DNA from 4 places in the Parabacteroides sp. AF17-28 genome. Region 4 is predicted to be linked to each of the others. Evidence: riboswitches for the same ligand, from Rfam matches in the RefSeq annotation. Region 4 holds a riboswitch; each other region holds the start of a gene.
The links. A riboswitch is a leader RNA that binds a small molecule or an ion and turns the genes downstream of it on or off. The one in region 4 is predicted to bind cobalamin.
Positions count from the first base shown of each region.

Region 1 (4,965 bases), on a different contig from region 4:
GACTTCCCGGGCCGTAAATATAGCCGGAATCACGTGTCGCTCCCCTGTCGAAATCGCTTTGATAGGAATTGAACATATTCTGTACGCCGGCATTTAACTGTAAGGTCATGTTAGCGGTCAGTTTGAAGTCGTAACTCAGTTTGGCTCCCAATTCAAAGAAATCCGGACTCTTTACCAAAACATCTGCCCTCCCGTCTACCTGTGACAGCAGATGGGGCACATACATCCGTCCGGTGTAATTCCCGTTCAGGGCAATCGTAAAGGGTTTTACCGGTGTATAGGAAGCTGTAAAATAACCATACAAATTGGGGGTACGCAGGATCTTGTCACTGTTGCGTTCGGCATCCGTCAGATGCGCTTTGTCGGCGCTCCACTCTTCCGGGTTGTCGTACAGGCTGTGTTGAACCGTGATACCGGCTTGTAGCTGCGCCTTGTTCCGGTAAGCGATCTTACCTTCCAGAGTCCCTCCATAGACTTTGGCGCCCGAACCGTTAGTACGGGTCTGCACCAGTGATCCGTTGTCTGCCTCCACCGGGGCGGAAAGGACAAAAGGATCATTCAGTTTGGTGTAAAAGCCCTCAAATAAAAGGTTCAACTGGAAGTCCCCGAAGAAGTGATACCAATCCACCGAGCCGTTCACACTCCGCGAACGCTCTTCCTTCAGGTCCGGGGAGCGGACAATGGAAACGCGGTCGCCCCCGACGTTGCTGATATGCAGGTCTTCATCGAAAGCCTGCGGGGCGCGGAATCCTTCGGCATAGCTCAACCGCAGGTTTATGTCGTGTGTCGGATTATAACGCACATTGGCGCGCGGGCTGAAGATGGCTTTATCCATGATGCTGTTCTTATCGATACGTCCTCCGATCAGGAAACTCCACTTTTCGTTCTTCCATTCGTTCTGTGCATACGCACTCCAGATATTGATGATCTGGTGCAAGGGCGCCGGCGTGTATTTATCGATCAGTTCCTGTAGGTGCTGTCCCGTTGCCGTCGGGTCTTCAGCCAGAGCGGCATCACGGTATTTCTGCATATCGGTCGCACGGTCGTCCAGATCGTCATGGCTGAACTCGATACCCCCGGTCAGATCGGCCGGCATGAACAGGCATTTATCGAAGCTATAGATATATTGAGCTCCCAACACTCCGGTGAAATCCGTTGTCCGGCCATAGGCACTGTAATAGCTGTCGCGGTGGATGTGTTGCCCGGAAGCGTACAGGCTGATGTTGTGTTTCTGGTTCGGAGTGAAGATGTTATACTTCAAGCTTCCCGTATTGATGGAATGTTGCAGTTGTTCGACAAGGCCGGCTTCACCTGTCCCGTTCAGGCCGGCATCTTCAGCGATGTGCGGCGGCAAATCCATACCGCTGCCGCCCCGGCGGAATTCTTCCATGTGATGATATTCCAGATTGAGCTTGGAATAGGCGCTGGTTTTATAGAAACCGTTGAACCCGATTGTCTGGTTCTTCAACTTAGGCAGTTCGGAGAAGCCGTCCCCATTCGAATCCCAAGCCGAACGATAGCGGTTTTGCCCGTATATGTAAGCACCCATCTTGTTGTCGGAAGAGACCCACGACAGGTTGAGCGTCGTGTTATTGTCATAAGCCCCGGAACCGTCCATATTGGAGATCGTATGTCCGAAAGTTCCGGAGTTGCGGATCGGTTCCTTCGTGATAATATTGATCGTACCGGCAATGGCAGACGAGCCGAACAGGGCGGAACCGCCTCCACGTATCACTTCGACGCGCTCGATCATATTCGCCGGAATCTGTTCCAGCCCGTACACGCCGGCCAAAGCGGAAAAGATCGGACGGGAGTCGATCAGGATCTGCGTGTACTTCCCTTCCATACCGTTGATACGAACCTGCGAGTAACCGCAGTTCTGGCAATCGTTTTCAACACGTACGCCCGGTTGGAAGACCAATCCTTGCGCCAGGGTCGTGGAGTTTGTCTTTTCGAACATAGTCGGACTGAGCACCTTCACCAAGGTGGGAGCCAGACGGCGTTTCGTCTCGTTCCTGTTTGCCGAAACGACCACGCCTTCCAGCGAGATCAAGTCTTCTTCGAGTTCGAAGTTCAATTCCTGTGTTTTGCCTTTTTGTGTCTTCACTTTCTTCGTTACCGTCTTGAAGCCGATAAAGGACACCTCGACCGTAAATTCGCCTTCCGGCAGGTTCTTCAGCATGTAATGTCCGGAGTCATCGGTTGCCGTACCGATGGTCGTTCCTTTCAATACAATCGTGATTCCCGGCATGTGCTCGCCGGTCGACTTATCTACGACATGGCCGAATATATTGGCATCTGTCGGGTTCATCACTTCTTTATCAATCGCATAGCTGTTGTTTGCCATCACTGCCGAAACGGCACAGCAAAGGCATAAGAAAAGTATAATAATCTTATTCATTGAGTTGTCTTTTAAAATGATTTGTAGTAATAGTTATTGTTACTTTTGGCTTGATCCAAAAGTAACCAAAAGATCAAGGCCGAACCTGCTTCGCTACTCCGTTCCCTCCGTTCGCTGTCGCGTCTGAAACTCGCTTCGCTCAGACAGCAGACGCTCTGGACGCTCACTGCGGTCTCTGCGCTTTACGCTCACCAGCTTAGGCCGGAAGTAGAGCCTAATGGCTCTGTTGAGGATTGTGATACTGTCTGTTTCTTTGCGATTCCGCATCGAGTGCGGGAACGGTTAAGCCTTGATCTTTTGGTTACTTTTGGATCAAGCCAAAAGTAACAGACAAATTATAATTTAAAAGACAAAAGGCGGCGCCCTCAACGAAACACTCCCTAAGACAGGGCGGAGGTGAGCCGGATAGACCGGACGGTTGGTAAGAATACAATAGGCGGTCAGAAGTGCCGCAATCAGCACGTGGGTAAAGGCTGCCCCGCTGATCTGAATAGTCGAAAGCTGGTGCAATAACTGGAACTCGGCATAATTATGTTCTTCCTTGGGAGTTCCGTCGTCATTTTTCTGATAGGGATGGGAATGGACAATCGTTACCCCGTTCACAATATGGACGTGGGTAAAAGCGATCAGACACCCCAAGTACGAAATGAAAAGTACCGGAAGCGCAATCCTCAAATATGTCCTTAATTTATCCATGTATCGCCAACTATACGATATAACAACTATTCAGGTTGCAAAGTTCGTATATTAAGCGATGATATACAATCCCTATTTGTAGGTATATTACACTTCATTCTTACAACATACATCCGTTTTAATCCCGCCTTCTTGTAAGAACAGACTTTTTTCGTACCTTTGCCGCAGTTTTGGTTTCACAGCTCCCAACCGCTACGGGAGCGTGATGAAAAGGGAATCAGGTGCAAATCCTGAACAGACCCGCTGCTGTAAGTTCCTTCCAAATCTTTGAATACGCTATAGCCACTGGCGAGAAATCGCTGGGAAGGCATTCAAAGACGGAACAAGTCAGAAGACCTGCCAATACAGATATAGTTTTAATGCTTTCGGGGAATAAAGCAGCAAAACATCGAGCCTGATCAGTCTTTATCCTGCGTAAAGAAATCGTTCTCTTTGTGTGCATTCTCCCCTGGGCAAGTCATGAATCACTATAACAAGGGGCTACATGAAAGTCTTTGTACACATTTTATTCCTGTTTCTCTGTCTCCCGCCATTCGTTTCGGCACAAAACGAAATCACTTTGTCGGGAAAAGTGACAGACACACAAGGGACATCACTGCCACTGGTCACAATCGCAGTCGAAAATACGACAAACGGTACTTATTCCGACGATAAAGGCCGTTACTCGCTGAAAGTCACACGCGGCAAGCAGACACTCGTTATCTCGTCTGTCGGCTACGAAACAATCCGGACAACTCTTAATGTACAGGCCAACCGGACGCTCAACTTCACATTAAAAGAAAGCGCTGTCAACCTCAACACCGTCGAAGTGTACGGGAAGACAAAGACACAACAACTGAAAGAAGGCGCTTTCGCAGTGAACGCACTCGACATTAAACCGATCGTCAACTCGCTGAACAACCTCAACAACCTGGTGAACCGGGCTGCAGGTATCAAAGTGCGCGAAGAGGGTGGTGTAGGTTCGGACTTCGACCTTTCCATCAACGGATTGTCCGGCAATTCCGTCCGCTACTTCATCGACGGCGTCCCGTTGGACAGCAAAGGGAATGACGTGACGCTTGCCAACCTGCCTGTCAACCTGGTCGACCGGGTGGAAATTTATAAAGGGGTGGTGCCGGCCTCGTTGGGAACGGATGCATTGGGCGGCGCTGTCAATATCATCACCAAGGCGGAAAAGACGAACTTTTTGGATGCTTCTTACAGCATCGGTTCTTTCCATACGCACCGCGCCGATCTGAACGCGCAGTTTGTAGAGCGGCATACGGGATTGATCGTGCGCCCTACCGTCGGCGTTAACTATTCGAAGAACGACTACCGGATGAAGGACGTGGAGATGCGTGATGAAACAGGCGACCGGTTCATCACCGGCAACCCTAAACGTTTCCATGACGGCTATTTCTCGTTATTGACGCAGATAGAAGCTGGAATTGTCAATAAGTCGTGGGCAGACGAGTTCTTTGTTTCCGCCTCCTACTCCAAAACTGATAAAGAGTTGCAGACCGGGTCCGTACAGACCAAAGTCTACGGTATGGCAGAGCGTAATTCGGATGCCTGGAACGTGTCGGCGCGCTACGGCAAATATAACTTTCTCACGGAAGGTATGACACTGAAGGCAACCTTGTCGCACACATGGGACCATTCCATCACCGTCGATACGGCCTATCGCAAATATTATTGGGACGGAGGCTACATTGTGAGCCAACGCAACGAGATCCGTGGCGGCGAACCCTCCATGCGTCATTACAAACGTCCGCTGACCATCGCGCGTGCCAATTTGGATTACCGTCTGGACGGACATCACAGTTTCAACCTGAACTACCATCTGAGCCGCACCGGGAATGACCGCTATGACGACCTGGACCAGAGTT
Region 1 covers NZ_QUGV01000010.1:61,426-66,390, reverse strand. Annotated here, with positions in the region: gene DWW90_RS09180 (TonB-dependent receptor) at 1-2,401, opposite strand, end outside; gene DWW90_RS09170 (hypothetical protein) at 2,744-3,097, opposite strand; cobalamin riboswitch at 3,252-3,456, shown strand; gene DWW90_RS09165 (TonB-dependent receptor) at 3,582-4,965, shown strand, end outside.
Region 1: another riboswitch for cobalamin. It lies ahead of DWW90_RS09165 (TonB-dependent receptor); the one in region 4 lies ahead of DWW90_RS14775 (ABC transporter substrate-binding protein).

Region 2 (4,965 bases), on a different contig from region 4:
TTCTTACCGTTCAAATCAAGTTTGGATGCGCTATAATCTTCTGTCAATCCCAGGGCATAATTGAAACCGACCTGCAAATGCTTGATCAGCTCCACACCGCCACCCAGATTCAAACCGGCATTAAAGTTCTTCGCCTTTAACTGGTTTCCAACCGAACCTGGGATATCCCAAAACTTATCACCGCCCACACGGAAGCCCACATACGGTCCGGCAGCCAGATATCCCTTTATAATCGGGAGACCAAACTTCCATTTCAAGTTGACCGGTACATCTATATAATCGTTTTTAAGGTCTTTTTCTCCCTTCGCCCCGATTCCCTTCTGCGAATAAAGGATAGCCGCATCAAAACCGACACCCATCACCGGAGCCATCACTTCCATCATCGGACCGATATTAAAGCCTGTCACATTGTCTTTCCCGACTATTTTTTCATTGAAATGCACGGACGAGATGTTCAAACCGCCCTTTATACCGAACTTAATCTGGGATTTCGCAGGCACAGCAACCAATGCCATCACAGCCAGCAACATAAACCCTACAATCTTTTTCATACTCTTTCTTTATTTAATTAATACCGATTACAAATAAACACACTTTTCCAGTAATAAACAAATCTCGCTTGCAAACAGTTTATTCAGTATTATTCAACCAACCACTTTTCGATATTGCGTGTCTGCGCGCTGAAATTGATGCCGATACGGAACAACGTACGCGGGTCGGAAGCGAACGGAAGAGCGTAACCTTTGTCATCGATTTGTTGCAATGCTTCTTCGGCCGTACCGTCGAGTTTGAACTCCATGACGTAGATGAAACGATCGGTTTGCAGGATCAGATCTATACGGCCTTCCGACGTATGGTATTCTGCTTTTACATAGAAGCCCAGCAGCTTAAAGACAATAAAGAGTACATTCTGATAATGCAGTTCCAGGTTGCGAACCAACTCGTAAGGTGTGTCGGCAAAGAAACTTTGCAGGCGGCGTAAAAAGGCATCGTAATTGCCGTCGTAGACTTCCCGAGCAAACTTTTTGATCTCGAAAGTTGTATCGACCGGACTTACCGGGGTGTAATAAGGCAGGAGATATTTAATGAACCCTTCCTCCACCTCCTTATTCGGGAAACCTAAACGGTAGAGACCGAATATCTTGTCGTATCCTTTGATCGTCAGGTAACCGCTTTGATAGATAACCGGTATGGGGTTCTTTGAGATGGCATCGATGCTGTTCAAGACATCGGCATCCGTCTCGGTATGCGCCATCCGATAGAGGTCGTAATTCGTGTTTTGCAATAACTTCACCAGATAGGTGGGCGTCCCGGTTTCAAACCAATAATTATCAAATTTCCGGTATTTGAATGTATTAAGCAGGCTGAACGGATTGTAGATACCAGGAGAGTTCTCGACGAAGTGATAACCGTCAAAACTGGTTTTCAACTCCGTGCAAGTCTCTTCGTATGTCATATCGAGCGCAGAAGCCAATACATGAACGTCACCGTCAAAATCACGATGCAATTCATCTTCACTAATACCGCAAATGGAAACATAAGGTCTTCTCATCGAAAGATCATCCAGATTATTCAGATCGCTGAACACGCTCACTTTGCCGAATTTGGTCACACCGGTGAGGAAAGCGAACTGGATATACCGGTCCATGCTCTTCATCACCCCATAGAACGCTTTCAGGGTGTTGCGGTATTCGTTTTGCAATTCGTCGTTATCGATGGCCTGTAGCATCGGTTTGTCGTATTCGTCTATCAGGATGACCACCCGCATACCGGTCTTCTCCGAAGCGCGCTCGATCACGTACGAGAAGCGCTCTTCCGGGCTACGGTCCTTTTTCTCGTCGCCATACAACAACTCCCACCTTTCCAGATGCTGATTGAGTATAGCGGTCAAATCCTCAGGAGAAACATATTTCTTGGCGTTCAAATCCAGATGCAACACCGGATAGGTCAACCAGTCTTTTTCAAGTTTTTCGACAGCCAGCCCTTCAAATAGCTCTTTCTTTCCCTTGAAGTAGGCTTCAAACGTGGAGATAAGCAGGCTTTTACCGAAACGACGCGGACGACTCAGAAAGTAGTAGCTACCTGTCTTCACCAATTGATACACCAGGTCGGTTTTATCAACATACAGGTAGCCTTCTTTTCTGATCTTCTCGAAATTCTGTATCCCGATGGGATACTTCCTGATAAATGTCGTTTCCATATATCCGCTGTTTTAAAAGTATGAATACAAATTTACGGAAAAACCTTCGACTTTCATGCGAGTCAAATCAAAATCATTAAAATAACTGCAAAAGGAAAGCATGAACCAATAGCGGAGCTCATCCCGCAGACTGATCCATGCTTCTTTTCCTAATTATTATGGCAAAATAATTAAAAACAAGTACAATAGAGGCTACGGGGAACGGGTAAAGAATATGCAAGCGGAAATGCTCTGATGTTCTCTTCCGGCCTTTCCTCGAAGCCGTCGAAAAAAAATGCGTTGCAGGTCTTCTGACTTGCTTCCGGTATGAGCGCCTTCCCAACTTTCGTCAGTGGCAAAAAGAATTGCCCAATCCGTTTATGAAGCTTACAGCAGCGGGACTGTCCGGGATTTGCACCCGATTCCCTTTTAATCCTTTTCCGCAGAGTGCGAAGCAGGAACAATGCATGCGACAAATATAGGGATATTTTCCATAAATATCTCATCTTCGCCTAAAAAAAGCTGAACGCGTCTTTTTCTAACGAAAAAAGAGTCTGACATACGGTTGTTGGCCGCACATCAGACTCTCTTTAACGATCAGGGGTGAAAACCTTTTACTGGATCACGCCTGTTCCATCGGTGAAGTCGAGTATCGCTTTCTGTCCGGCTTTGACAGGCACAGCAGGCTGGTCGCCTCCATTGCCACGATATTCGATCTTTCCTTCGTAAATATTAAATTCGGCACGCCACCAATCAGGCAAACCCGGATGTTTGATACACATGCGCAAGTCACCATCAGCCGCAAATGCAGGAGATGTGATTTTCTTGGCGGCATTATCAACCGTAAATTTGCTTGCCTCATCGTAATCCCACGTACCACCGTTGACATCGCCAAACAGATAGATATTCACGTCTGTCACGGAAACGGTATTGTCTTCCAGATTGACATAGATCAGATAATAGCCCGGAGTCGTCACGTTGATATTGTTTCCGCCTTTGGTATATTCCCCAATAGCATCGGCGTTCTCTTCGGCAATACCGAAGTCACCGCCCCAACCTAACTTAACTGTAAACTTGAAGCCGCCGGGATTTAGATAGGCGATCTTCCAGAATGAACTCGGCGTTCCGTTGACCGGAATGCATTCTTCCGCATCTGTTTCGGGCGTCCATCCCTGGAAAGCATCCCCGACAATAAACAGATTTTCGGGATAAGCCGGCGGAACGACCGGCTCACCGGTCAGGACATAACGGGCGCTGAACTGCCCGGCACGGATATCATATTTCATATACACGCTGAATTGTCCTCCGATATTCGTAACCAGGTTGGCACCTCCCGTTTCCATGCTACTAAAACCTTCGGTCAGGACATTATCCGTTCCTTCCTTCGTTCCTGTAACATCGGTGAAGATTTTCACTTTGCTGGCCGCATCGTATGGGATTTCATACCCCCAGTTACCACTATAACGGAATTTGAACTCACCGGCATTCAGTGTCGTCGACATCTCCCATTCCACTGTCGTACTGGTCGCATCGAACTTCGGAGCGTTGAAAGGAGTCTCCTTATCCCATGCGCCTTCTGTGGCGGCACCGATAATCCCCCAGCTCACCGGCAGGATCGACACCTGGTTCAGACTGGTATTAACGATTATATTATACAACCCGTCGGAGGCGACTGTAAAAGCCGGACCTCCGGCAGACAGATTGCAGATGGAGATTACATCGGGAACTTCCTCGACGACTTCCCCTTTACCATAATGCACCGGCTCTTCTCCGACCGCTTTACATACGGAGATATTAAACTCACCACCGGCTTTCAACCAGGTATAAATACCGATTATCTCCGGCTTCGTTTCAGACAGACCGTCACCAAGATCCAGCTTGACAGGCTTCAAGGCTGACGTAGAAGCCTCACCGCTGAATATGGTGGCACTACCGACCACATACGTACCGGGTTGCGCCTCTTCGATAATGGTCCAGTTATCGTTATCCTTACAACTTGTCACCGCCAGCAACAGGAGGATAAACATGGATATATAGTTGCATATCTTTTTCATATCATTGTCCTTTTATATGAATCTGTTTATAATAGTTTATCAATATCCTTTATTCTGTGAAAGGTTTTTATTCAGCAAGACTACATCATGCGGAATAGGGAATACGGTGCAATAGGGTTGTGTCGCCGGACGGCCGTCCACCGCATCGCAGAACTTGCCGAACCTGACAAGATCCTGGCGGCGTACACCTTCCCAGGAAAGCTCGCGGGCACGTTCGTCCAACAGGTCGTTGAGAGTCGCTTTGGAAAGTGCATCGGCACCTACACGTCCGCGTACTTCATTGATTTCATTGTCACCGCTTTCCCCTTTACGCATTTTAGCCTCAGCCTTCATCAACAGGACATCGGCATACCTGTATAATACGAAATCGACACTTTGCAATTTGCCTGCCGACTGGGAGGCGGGATCGATCTCATACTTTTTCCAGCGTGCACCGGCCGTTTTTTCATCGGCTATACCCGAAACATCGACGGCTACGGCATCCGGCTTATATTCCAGTTCGTTATCACCATCCATGATCGGAGCTCCGTCCGGTCCGGTTACTTTGCCTGTATAGAAACACAATTCCAGGCGGGGATCATTCTTGCTTTTTCTGAAAGAGGCTAATAATTCCTTAGAAGCAGAAGCTCCGTTCCAGCCGTCGATCGAATAAGCTTTACCGTGTGCATAATGGACAGTACGAATGATGTAATAGAATTGGGCACTATACTTAGCCGGATCCATCGGGATTGT
Region 2 covers NZ_QUGV01000005.1:39,036-44,000, reverse strand. Annotated here, with positions in the region: gene DWW90_RS04865 (porin family protein) at 1-551, opposite strand, end outside; gene DWW90_RS04860 (ATP-binding protein) at 641-2,200, opposite strand; cobalamin riboswitch at 2,463-2,660, opposite strand; gene DWW90_RS04855 (SusF/SusE family outer membrane protein) at 2,794-4,233, opposite strand; gene DWW90_RS04850 (RagB/SusD family nutrient uptake outer membrane protein) at 4,273-4,965, opposite strand, start outside.
Region 2: another riboswitch for cobalamin. It lies ahead of DWW90_RS04860 (ATP-binding protein); the one in region 4 lies ahead of DWW90_RS14775 (ABC transporter substrate-binding protein).

Region 3 (4,965 bases), on a different contig from region 4:
TGCTCGCCATCACGATATAAGCGCCGCCATAGGCTTTCCGGGTAATCAGCGTAATTTTGGGAACTGTCGCCTCGGCATATGCATAGACGATCTTCGCCCCGTGGCGGATAATACCGTCGTGCTCCTGCTGGCAGCCGGGCAGGAATCCGGGCACATCCTCAAACGTCACCAGCGGGATATTGAAACAGTCGCAGAAACGGATAAAACGTGCCGCCTTGTCCGACGCGTCGATATCCAGCACACCGGCCAGAAAAGCCGGCTGGTTCGCCACGATACCGACCGAACGGCCTCCCAGACGGGCAAAGCCGACCACCACATTCCGGGCAAAGTGGGGCATCACTTCAAAGAAATAATGATTGTCGACCACCGGTTCGATAATATCTTTAATGTCATAAGGCACGTTCGGATCATCCGGAATCACCTCTTGCAGAGCTTCCTCCTCGCGGCGTACATCGTCTGAACAGGGTACGACAGCCGCATCCTCCATATTGTTCGACGGCAGGAAGCTCAATAGCTCGCGGATGCTCATCAGGGTTTCTTCTTCCGTGTCGCACATGAAATGCGTCACGCCGCTCCTGCTGCTGTGTACATAAGCGCCGCCCAGTTCTTCCTTCCCGACAGTCTCGTGAGTAACAGCTTTCACGACATCCGGACCGGTAATGAACATATGGCTCTTCTCCTTCACCATAAAGATGAAATCGGTCAACGCCGGCGAATAGCAAGCACCACCGGCACACGGACCGAGAATCGCCGACAGCTGCGGCACCACCCCTGAAGCCATCGTATTCTGGTAGAATATCGAAGCATAGCCCGCCAGGCTGCCGACCCCTTCCTGGATGCGCGCTCCGCCCGAATCGTTCAGCGCAATCACCGGCGCCCCGCTTTTTAGAGCCAGGCTTTGTACCTTCACGATCTTAGCCGCATTGGTCGAACTGAGCGTTCCCCCATAAGCCGTAAAATCATACGCATAGACAAAGACCTGGCGGCCGTCTATTTTCCCATATCCGGACACGACGCCATCACCCGGAATCCGGTTTTTCTCCATACCGAAGTTCGTACAGCGATGCGTCACGAACTTGTCCAACTCCACGAATGTGCCTTTATCCAGTAGCATATCGATACGTTCGCGAGCCGTCATGTGCCCCGCTTCATGTTGCTTTTCAATACGAACTTCACCACCACCCAGGGCAGCAGCCTTGTCCAGTTCTTCAAACTTCTTGTATATTTGTTCCTTCTGCATTTTCTTCCTGATTAATTACGTCCAATGTCATCAACACCTGATTCCCGTTCACCGTGTCTCCCTCTTTCACCAGGATTTCACGGACAACGCAGTCCGAGCTGACTTTATAATTGCTCTGCATCTTCATCGCCTCGATCACGGCCACGATATCGCCGGCCACCAGCCGGTCACCTTCGCCGACCGGTATTTTCACGACTTTCCCGGGCATAGGCGAAATGATCTTGTCACCCTGTTTCTCCTCGCTGTTCCTGCGCATACGCAAATACTTCGCCTGCGAATCGATGATATCGACCGAGTAAGAAGAAAAGAACGTGTTCACCTGGTAGTTCTTCCCGCCCTCCGAACGGATCAGTTCGGCGTTATAGGAATGCCCGTCGTGCAACAGCGAGCAAGCGCCATTCTCGGCCATCACGATGTCCACTTCGTGTTCTTCACCATCTATGCAGAGCCGCACCTTATTTCCTTCTTTTCCAAGCAACGAAACATCCGCCACCCAGTTTCCTATATGTATTTCCATCTAACTTTCAATTTTCAACTTTCAACTTTCAACTAAATCCTAAGCACTCCTTTCTGCAACCCGAACTCGCGCCAACGGCTGATCGGTCGGTTATCCGCCGAGGTGGCCGAAGCGTTTTCCTCCAGATTCATCAGGTAATCCATATAAGCGGCAATCATGGCGATGTTCTCCGACCGGTGTTCGTCTTCCGGATTAATCGCATGTTGTAACTCGTCGGTATGTTTCGCAATGAAAGAAGTATCGTATGTGCCATGCACAAAATCCGGAACATCCATAATCCGGCGGAGATAACTGATGTTTGTCTTCAGGCCGGTAATCTTGTATTCGTGCAACACACGACGCATCCGTTCGATCGCATACTCCCGCGTCGTAGCCCAAACAATCAGCTTTCCGATCATCGGATCATAATAGACCGGAATTTCATAACCTTCATACACATAACTGTCGATCCGCACCCCGATCCCGTTCGGTTCGGTCAGCTGGCGGATCACGCCGGGCGAAGGCATGAAGTTGTTGGCCGTATCTTCGGCACAGATACGGCATTCGATCGCGTGGCCGCGCTGCACGATATCTTCCTGCCGGATATGCAAAGGCTCGTTGTTGGCGACACGGATCTGCTCCTTCACCAAGTCGAGTCCCAGCACCTCTTCGGTGATCGGATGTCCCACCTGCAGGCGGGTATTCATTTCAAGAAAATAAAAATGACGGTGTTTATCGACCAGGAATTCGATTGTCCCGGCACTGGAGTAGTTGACAGCCCTGGCGGCCGCTACGGCCTTTTCGCCCATCTCGCGGCGCAGTTCCGGCGTGATAAAAGGCGAAGGGCTTTCCTCCACGATCTTCTGGTTACGGCGTTGCACGGAGCATTCGCGTTCGCAGAGATGAATCACGTTCCCATGATTATCGCCCAGTATCTGAAATTCGATATGGTGCGGCCCTTCCACGAACTTCTCCAGATAGACCGTATCGTCGCCAAAAGAAGAGAGCGACTCTGAGCGGGCGGCATTATACGCCTCTTCCACATCTTCCTCCTTATATATCAGGCGCATTCCCTTTCCGCCGCCTCCCATAGAGGCTTTCAGCATCACCGGATAACCGATCTCGTTGCAGAGGCGGCGCGCTTCGGCTGCATCCTTCAGCGGTTCCTGCGTGCCGGGCACAACCGGTACACCGGCGGCGATCATGCGTTTGCGGGCGGCAATCTTATCGCCCATTGCTTCCATCGTTTCGGCCAGCGGGCCGATAAAGATGAATCCTTCCTCTTTACACCGGCGGGCAAATTCTGCATTTTCAGACAGAAAGCCGTATCCGGGATGTATTGCATCGACGTTGTGTTGCCGGGCAGCCCGGATGATTTTCCCGATATCCAGATAACTGTCTTTCGAAGCGGCCGGACCGATCAGGCAGGCTTCGTCGGCATAAAGGACATGGCGAGCCGTCCGGTCTGCTTCCGAAAAAACAGCCACCGACCGGATTCCCATTTCGCGACAGGAGCGCATAACTCTCACAGCTATTTCGCCCCGGTTTGCAATCAGTACTTTTTTTATCATATCATCGTTTTATATGTTTATAACAGGGATTCACTTCCGAAGCATAGAAGTAAAGTTTAACCTCTTCCAAACAAGATTTACATAAACATTCCGGATAGTAGTACATCTTTACATAGTCACGCTGGAAACGGTCGAGTTTCACGGTTCCACACTGGCAACCCGTGATGTTATCCGGCTGACATTCAAAAGAGACACCGCACCTGGGGCATATCTTCTCCATAATCTCCTAACATTTAGAATCAATAATCTTTTCGTATCCATAGCCTAACCCACGAGGATATGAACCTTTAATGAATGGCAGGTCTTCTGACTGACTCCCATCCCGAAGCCTTCCCGACTTGTTATAACAAACCAGTGGCAATAGTAGTTTCAGGATGTTGAAACGGAGCTTCACAGCAGCGGGACTGTTCGGGATTTACACCCGATTCCCTTTTAATCCGTCTTCCCGAATGGGAAAAACGAAACCGATTCGGTGACAAATGTAGAGTTTTTTTCTTAATTCCACCTATTCCGAAAGAAAGTATTTGAGAAGAGTCCGGTAGCAGGCCATTCACAAGAATACGCCAAATCATCATTTACAGGTTCAGTTTTTCTTAGTTTTGGACCTTCTGTAAATTGAGAAATTACAATAACTCCTATTTCAGCCATTTTTCTATTTCGTCCGAAATCTTGATCGATTTTGGATTGACTCTTTTTGCGGTTTTAACCGGCTCGGCTGACAACAGAGAAAATGAGGTGCCGAGCTCATTCCGAAAAGCGTACAATTTGATTATCGAAAGATGAAAACGCCGACAAAGTGATAAACCTTAACTCCCGGAGAATCGAATATTTGCGGACGAAGGCGGACGGCGTTCCAAATATCCCAAGAAAATTTTAGGGGCTTGTTGCCGTAAGGTGCGCAGAAAACTGCCGTGAAGTAACGCTTCATCGCTCTGAGGGTTGACTTCGTACTATATGAAGTCCGACTTCAGAGCAACAATGTTCCGGGTCAGAGCGATAAAGTCCCTCTTTATGGCGATAAGGTGCCGGATCATAGGAAAAAGCCCCTTTTTGACAGCTGAAAAGTGGATTCACAATTGTTCGGTTTCGGATGTCTTTTTACCCTGAAAAACACGTTTTATACAATAAGCCCCCTGCCGCAGGCTCTCTTTTGCCGTTTCGTTTCAACGAACGGTTTTAGAGCTTAGAGGCAAAGCCTCTTCCTCTGTGGACTTGAGGTCCTTTAATAGGATTACTTGTAGATTTTTGAAAGGGGGTTCAAACCCATAGAGGAATCCGGCAAAGCCGGGAATTTATCAACTCGTTGATTGAAATCAATGGCAAAAGAGAGCCTGCGGCAGGGGGGCTTATTGTAAAAAACGTGTTTTATAGCCTCGAAAGACATCCGAAACCAAACAAATGTTAATCCGCTTTTTTGACCTCAAAAAGGGACTTTTTCGCCTTTTTTGAGCGTTTCCAGCAATTATGACCGTCCTCTTTGCCATTACGACCGTGCTAATGTGTAGTGCACTCGGCACCTCGCGAAGATTGGGACGGTCGTAATGGCGATTTGGACGGTCATAATTGAAAAGAGGACCGTTTTCATGGCAAAAAAGCCCCTGAATTTCCTTGGGATATTTGGAACGCCGTCCGTTTTATTTTCAAATATTCGATTCTCC
Region 3 covers NZ_QUGV01000039.1:21,394-26,358, reverse strand. Annotated here, with positions in the region: gene DWW90_RS19300 (acyl-CoA carboxylase subunit beta) at 1-1,240, opposite strand, end outside; gene DWW90_RS19295 (biotin/lipoyl-containing protein) at 1,209-1,757, opposite strand; gene accC (acetyl-CoA carboxylase biotin carboxylase subunit) at 1,790-3,307, opposite strand; gene DWW90_RS19285 (cysteine-rich CWC family protein) at 3,309-3,527, opposite strand; cobalamin riboswitch at 3,586-3,791, opposite strand.
Region 3: another riboswitch for cobalamin. It lies ahead of DWW90_RS19285 (cysteine-rich CWC family protein); the one in region 4 lies ahead of DWW90_RS14775 (ABC transporter substrate-binding protein).

Region 4 (4,965 bases):
GCCCGTTCAGGCGTATTTCCGTCGAATATTGGTTATCAATGCGGAACAGGCCGGTCTCGGTGTCGAACACAATCCCCTTGCGGGCAAAGAAGCCGCTCAAATGACCGCTTAAAGCCAAGTCTTCGGGAATTCCGGTCGTAATGCCGTTAGCCTTATCCATCAGCCAAATTTTATCGGCAATCTGTAAGGCCAGTTCCAGGTCGTGCGTAGACAGGAAGATCGTCTTGTTCGTACTTCTTGTCAAGCGATGAAGAAGTTGCATGATTTCCACCTTGCTCGGAAAGTCGAGGAAGGCGGTCGGTTCATCCAGAAAGATTACAGGCGTTTCCTGGGCAAGTGCTTTCGCGATCATCACTTTCTGCCGCTCTCCATCAGACAAGGTATGTACCATCCGAGAGGTGAGGTTTTCAATTTTCACCAAGGCGATCGACTCTTCCACAATCCGTTTGTCTTCCTTGCTTAACCGCCCCCAGAAACCGGTATAAGGGCTGCGTCCCATCCCGACCAGTTCATGCACGGACATATTCCGGATATCGCATTTCTCGGTCAGCACGACGCCGATAGTCGTACTCAGTTCCCTATCCGAATAGCTGTCGACATCACGTCCCAAGACAGAAATCACCCCTTCTATCTTTGGTTGGAAAGCGGATAAGGTACGCAACAACGTCGACTTTCCCACCCCGTTCGCTCCTAACAGGCACGTCAATTCACCACTGTAGATGCGGGCCTGTATATGGCTTGCGACCAGTTTAGTATCGTTCCTCGACTGATAGCCGATAGAGAGGTTATCTATATGAATTGTATCTTGTTTCATCATTCGTTCAGTTCGTTCTTACGTTTGCTGAATAGTACGGAAGCAATCACCGGAGCACCGACCAGAGCCGTCACCGAATTGACCGGCAAAGCTCCCTCGAACCCCGGCATACGAGCAATCAGGTTGCAAACCAGTGCCAATGCAGCCCCGGCAAACAATACGGCAGGCATCAGTATCCGGTGATCGGATGTCTGAAATATCGCCCGGCAAAGATGCGGCACCGCTAACCCTAAAAAGATGATAGGACCACAATAAGCCGTTACGATAGCTGTCAGCACACCGGCCGAAGTGATCACCAGCAGACGCGCCCGCTTAATATTCAACCCTAAGTTACGGGCATATCCGTCTCCTAACAACATCAAGTTCAGTGTCTTTATCAAAAGGAAAGATAACGGAATCAGAATCGCCATGATTGCGACAAACAGCATCATCTGGTTACCCGATACACGGGAGAAGCTACCCAACCCCCAGATCACATAAGCACGGATATCCTCCTCCACACTGAAAAACTTCAGCACGCCGATCACCGCATTCGCCACATATCCGATCATCACACCGATAATCAATAACGTCACATTCCCTTTTACCTTTTGCGAAACATAGACAATCAACGCCATCACCGACAACGAACCGATCACCGCCGCAATAGAAAGGGCAATCTCTCCCATAAACCCCAATTTGCTAAGCGCCACACCGCCCAGGCTTCCGCTCAACAGCACCACAAAGGCAACCCCCATACTGGCACCGGAACTGATGCCCAACACGGACGGCCCAGCCAGCGGATTCCGGAAAACCGTCTGCATCTGCAAACCGCTTATCGCCAGACCAGCTCCTGCCACCAATGCCGTCAAGGCTTGCGGAAGGCGAGATTTCCAGACAATATTCTGCCAGGTCACCGGTTCCTCTCCTATTCCGCATACGATATTCCAAACGGACTTCAACGGAATAGATACCGATCCCAACACCAGATTGAGGAACATCAAAACAAGGATAGACGCCACGATCAGCAACATCAGAAAAGTAGTAGAGTGTCTCATCAACGTAGCTTATTTTAGTAGTGCGTAATAAACAGGCGTATGGCCGGGCAACAGGTCCGGATGGAAGATATGCAGCAGGTCGGCCAATACAACTTCCGGCTCGGTCGGCATGCTTTCGTAAAAAGGAGTATCTTTCATATTGCAATAGATGATGCCTTTTTCCTTGAAAGCCCGGAAATCTGCATAACGCGGGTCCTGGTCTTGCAGAGCTTTATAGCTGAATGTACCTGGATAGCTGTTCACGATGCGCCAGTAGTCGGCCTCGTCCCCCTGGTTATAGACAGTCTCGAAGTCGAGTATCACACCTCCCGAACGTTTGTCGTCCTTCAGGAAATAATCGGCTCCGGCATCCTTAAAGAGTTGTGCCAGGAAACTCTCGCCTCCCACGGCATACCAGTTTCCGCCTCTCATCTCACCGCTCAGAACGACCGGACGTCTCTTTACCTTTCCTTCCGCCGTCAAAGCTTTCAATTCATTATACCGCGTTGCTATGGTCAAGAAGGTTTCATTCGCCTTCTGTTCTTCACCCAACAACAGACCTACGAACTTCACCCATTCCGCCTGTCCTAACGGCGTCATCTCCTTATATCCCAAGTGGGGAATCAGTGGAATACCGACGTCTTTCAAGGTTTCATATCCACCCCGCTTAAAAGGTGAAACGAGAATCAAGTCCGGATTCATGCTCATGATCACTTCATTGTCGAAATTTCCTTCTATACCGATCTTAGCAGTCTTCCCGCTCTCCAACCGTTCATTCATTTTTTTGTTAAACAGATGCCGCGTGCTGGTAATTCCCACAACTTTATCTAAGGCATCCATTTTAATAAAGTTGGATAGTTGAAGGGATGTCATACAAATAACACTCCGGATAGGCGTCTCGATCACCGTATATGATTCAGGGATACCCGCCGGCTTAGTCCCTCTCTTGACAAGTGCATAATGAAAAGTCGTACTTTCCTCATTTTGCGGGTCCTGAATATCCAACAAAACATATCCGTCATTGTAAGATACACTAAAACCACGGGCATATTCCGGCACAATACGGACGGTAGCAGAATACGCATTTTGTTCGGCTACTTCTTCCTTTTCAGTCTGCCGGTTGTTATTGGTTGTGCACGATGATACAACCAATAACGACAGAAGCAGGCAACATCCTACCAGACACTTTTTCATATTCAATTTATTTTATTTCTTGCCGACAAGTCTTATCCTACCCCACGGGAACAAGTACTCTTAGTTAATTGAAACGGCAGGTCTTCTGACTTACTTCCATCCTGGCACCTTCCCGACTCTTTAATCAAGACGTCAGTGGCATAAAGTATTGCCAGGATGTTCCTGAAGTTTCACAGCAGCGTGGTCTGTCCGGGATTCCCACCCGGTTCCCTTTTAATCCTTATCCTGAAAAGGATAATGAAACCTGTTTCAACGGCAAAAGTAATAAGAAAAAAAGAATCCCCGCCACTTTCATTTTAGAAAGTTCGGGGATTATCACAAACAGCGTACCCTAAAAACATTAAACCGGGTATTTATATATAAGAGAATACCAAAAACACTTTCTTTATTTATGCGACACAATACACGCCTTCTCCTGCTCAATTCGAATCGTTCCGGCAGCAAGAATCAGAGTAACAACTAAACCGATACAAGCAATTATAGCGATTATCTCCGTACTTTTGCGGGATAGAAACTCCCTTATGTTCTTCTCCATGCGTATTACTTTTTGTGTGATTCAAAATTAAGCAGAAAGAAAAGACAAAACAGGATCAGTGAACAAATAAGTGGACAAACAAAAATATTAATACACTATATTACAGCATAATAACTCAAAACAATATTACTAAAAAAGTGGATTAGCAGTGAAAGGATTAATGTATTTCACGCACCAAATTCTCAAAATCATCCCGGGAAACACAGGCTTTGTTTTTTACCTTCGCCCTATAGTTGTAGATCGTGTTAACCGAATAACGAAGAAATTCTGCAATCTGAGAACTATCATTAATGCCTAAGCGAATCAAAGCAAAAATACGGAGTTCCGTGTTCAACAACTCATCTCTCTTCAATACGATCTGTTCGTCTTCCTGCAAAAGCGCATTAAACTGCGCCACAAAGTTAGGGAACAAATGAAGGAATGCCGTATCAAAATTCTTATACAATTCATCCAGTTCCGCGTTCAGCGCATTAGAAGAACGGGTTATTTTGGCCAGCTCCTCTATCTGTCCGGCACAGACTTTCTTATTGACCATACGGCGGTAACCATCCAGCTTATCGATATAAGTAGAACATAGCTTTATGAAACGTCCGATATATTCCTCTTTAATCTGGTTGGATTCGGAAAGTTGCCGGTTGGCCAACTGCAAACGTGCGTTCATCTGATGCAGTTCCCCATTCAAAACCTTTAACTGCCCATTTGTTTCCTGCAAATGATTCCGGGCTTCCGCCAGGCGTTTCATCTGCCGATAGATATAAATAACGGCTGAAATCAGTAACAAGGTCAGCAAGCTGATCAGAGCCAGGTAGGTCACCAGCATCCCGTTCTTTTTCTCGATCGTTGCCTGATAGTTCTTGTCGATCAGCGAAAGGATATCAGCGCTCTGCCAACTTCTCGAACGGGCCCGAAACCGGTTTGTCTCATCCCAGGAAAAACGGATATAGTGATAAGCACGTTCTATATCGCCATCCTTGAGCAATAAATCGGCCAGCATCCACAGAGAAGCATGATCCGTGATGGCAGATTGCACGTCTGACAGAGATGACAGAGCCAAATAGAGTTTCTCTTTCTCCCGATTCCCCTCCTGACGGTAGATCATGGCACGTTGATAAGAGGTCAGTGCATACTCCGGAGAGCCGAAAGGCACTCTTGCCAGCCTGGCATCGTTTATCCGGCAAGCATCTTCCATACGTCCGTCTGCTCGTAAGACAAGTTCCTGCAACTCAATCCGCTTGTCTACACCTTCCGGCAGTATCCTTAATAAGGAATCGCGGTAAGCCAGAGACAAATCCCCATAACGGCGTTTACTTTTCGGTTCACGGGAGTTCCCCGATATTTCCCTGTAAACATGTTCCTTACAAACGTAATAATCCTGAATAAGGGAGGAGGGTAACTGCTCCCGCCGG
Region 4 covers NZ_QUGV01000021.1:47,079-52,043, forward strand. Annotated here, with positions in the region: gene DWW90_RS14765 (ABC transporter ATP-binding protein) at 1-814, opposite strand, end outside; gene DWW90_RS14770 (iron ABC transporter permease) at 814-1,851, opposite strand; gene DWW90_RS14775 (ABC transporter substrate-binding protein) at 1,861-3,024, opposite strand; cobalamin riboswitch at 3,082-3,281, opposite strand; gene DWW90_RS20660 (hypothetical protein) at 3,410-3,559, opposite strand; gene DWW90_RS14780 (DUF6377 domain-containing protein) at 3,717-4,965, opposite strand, start outside.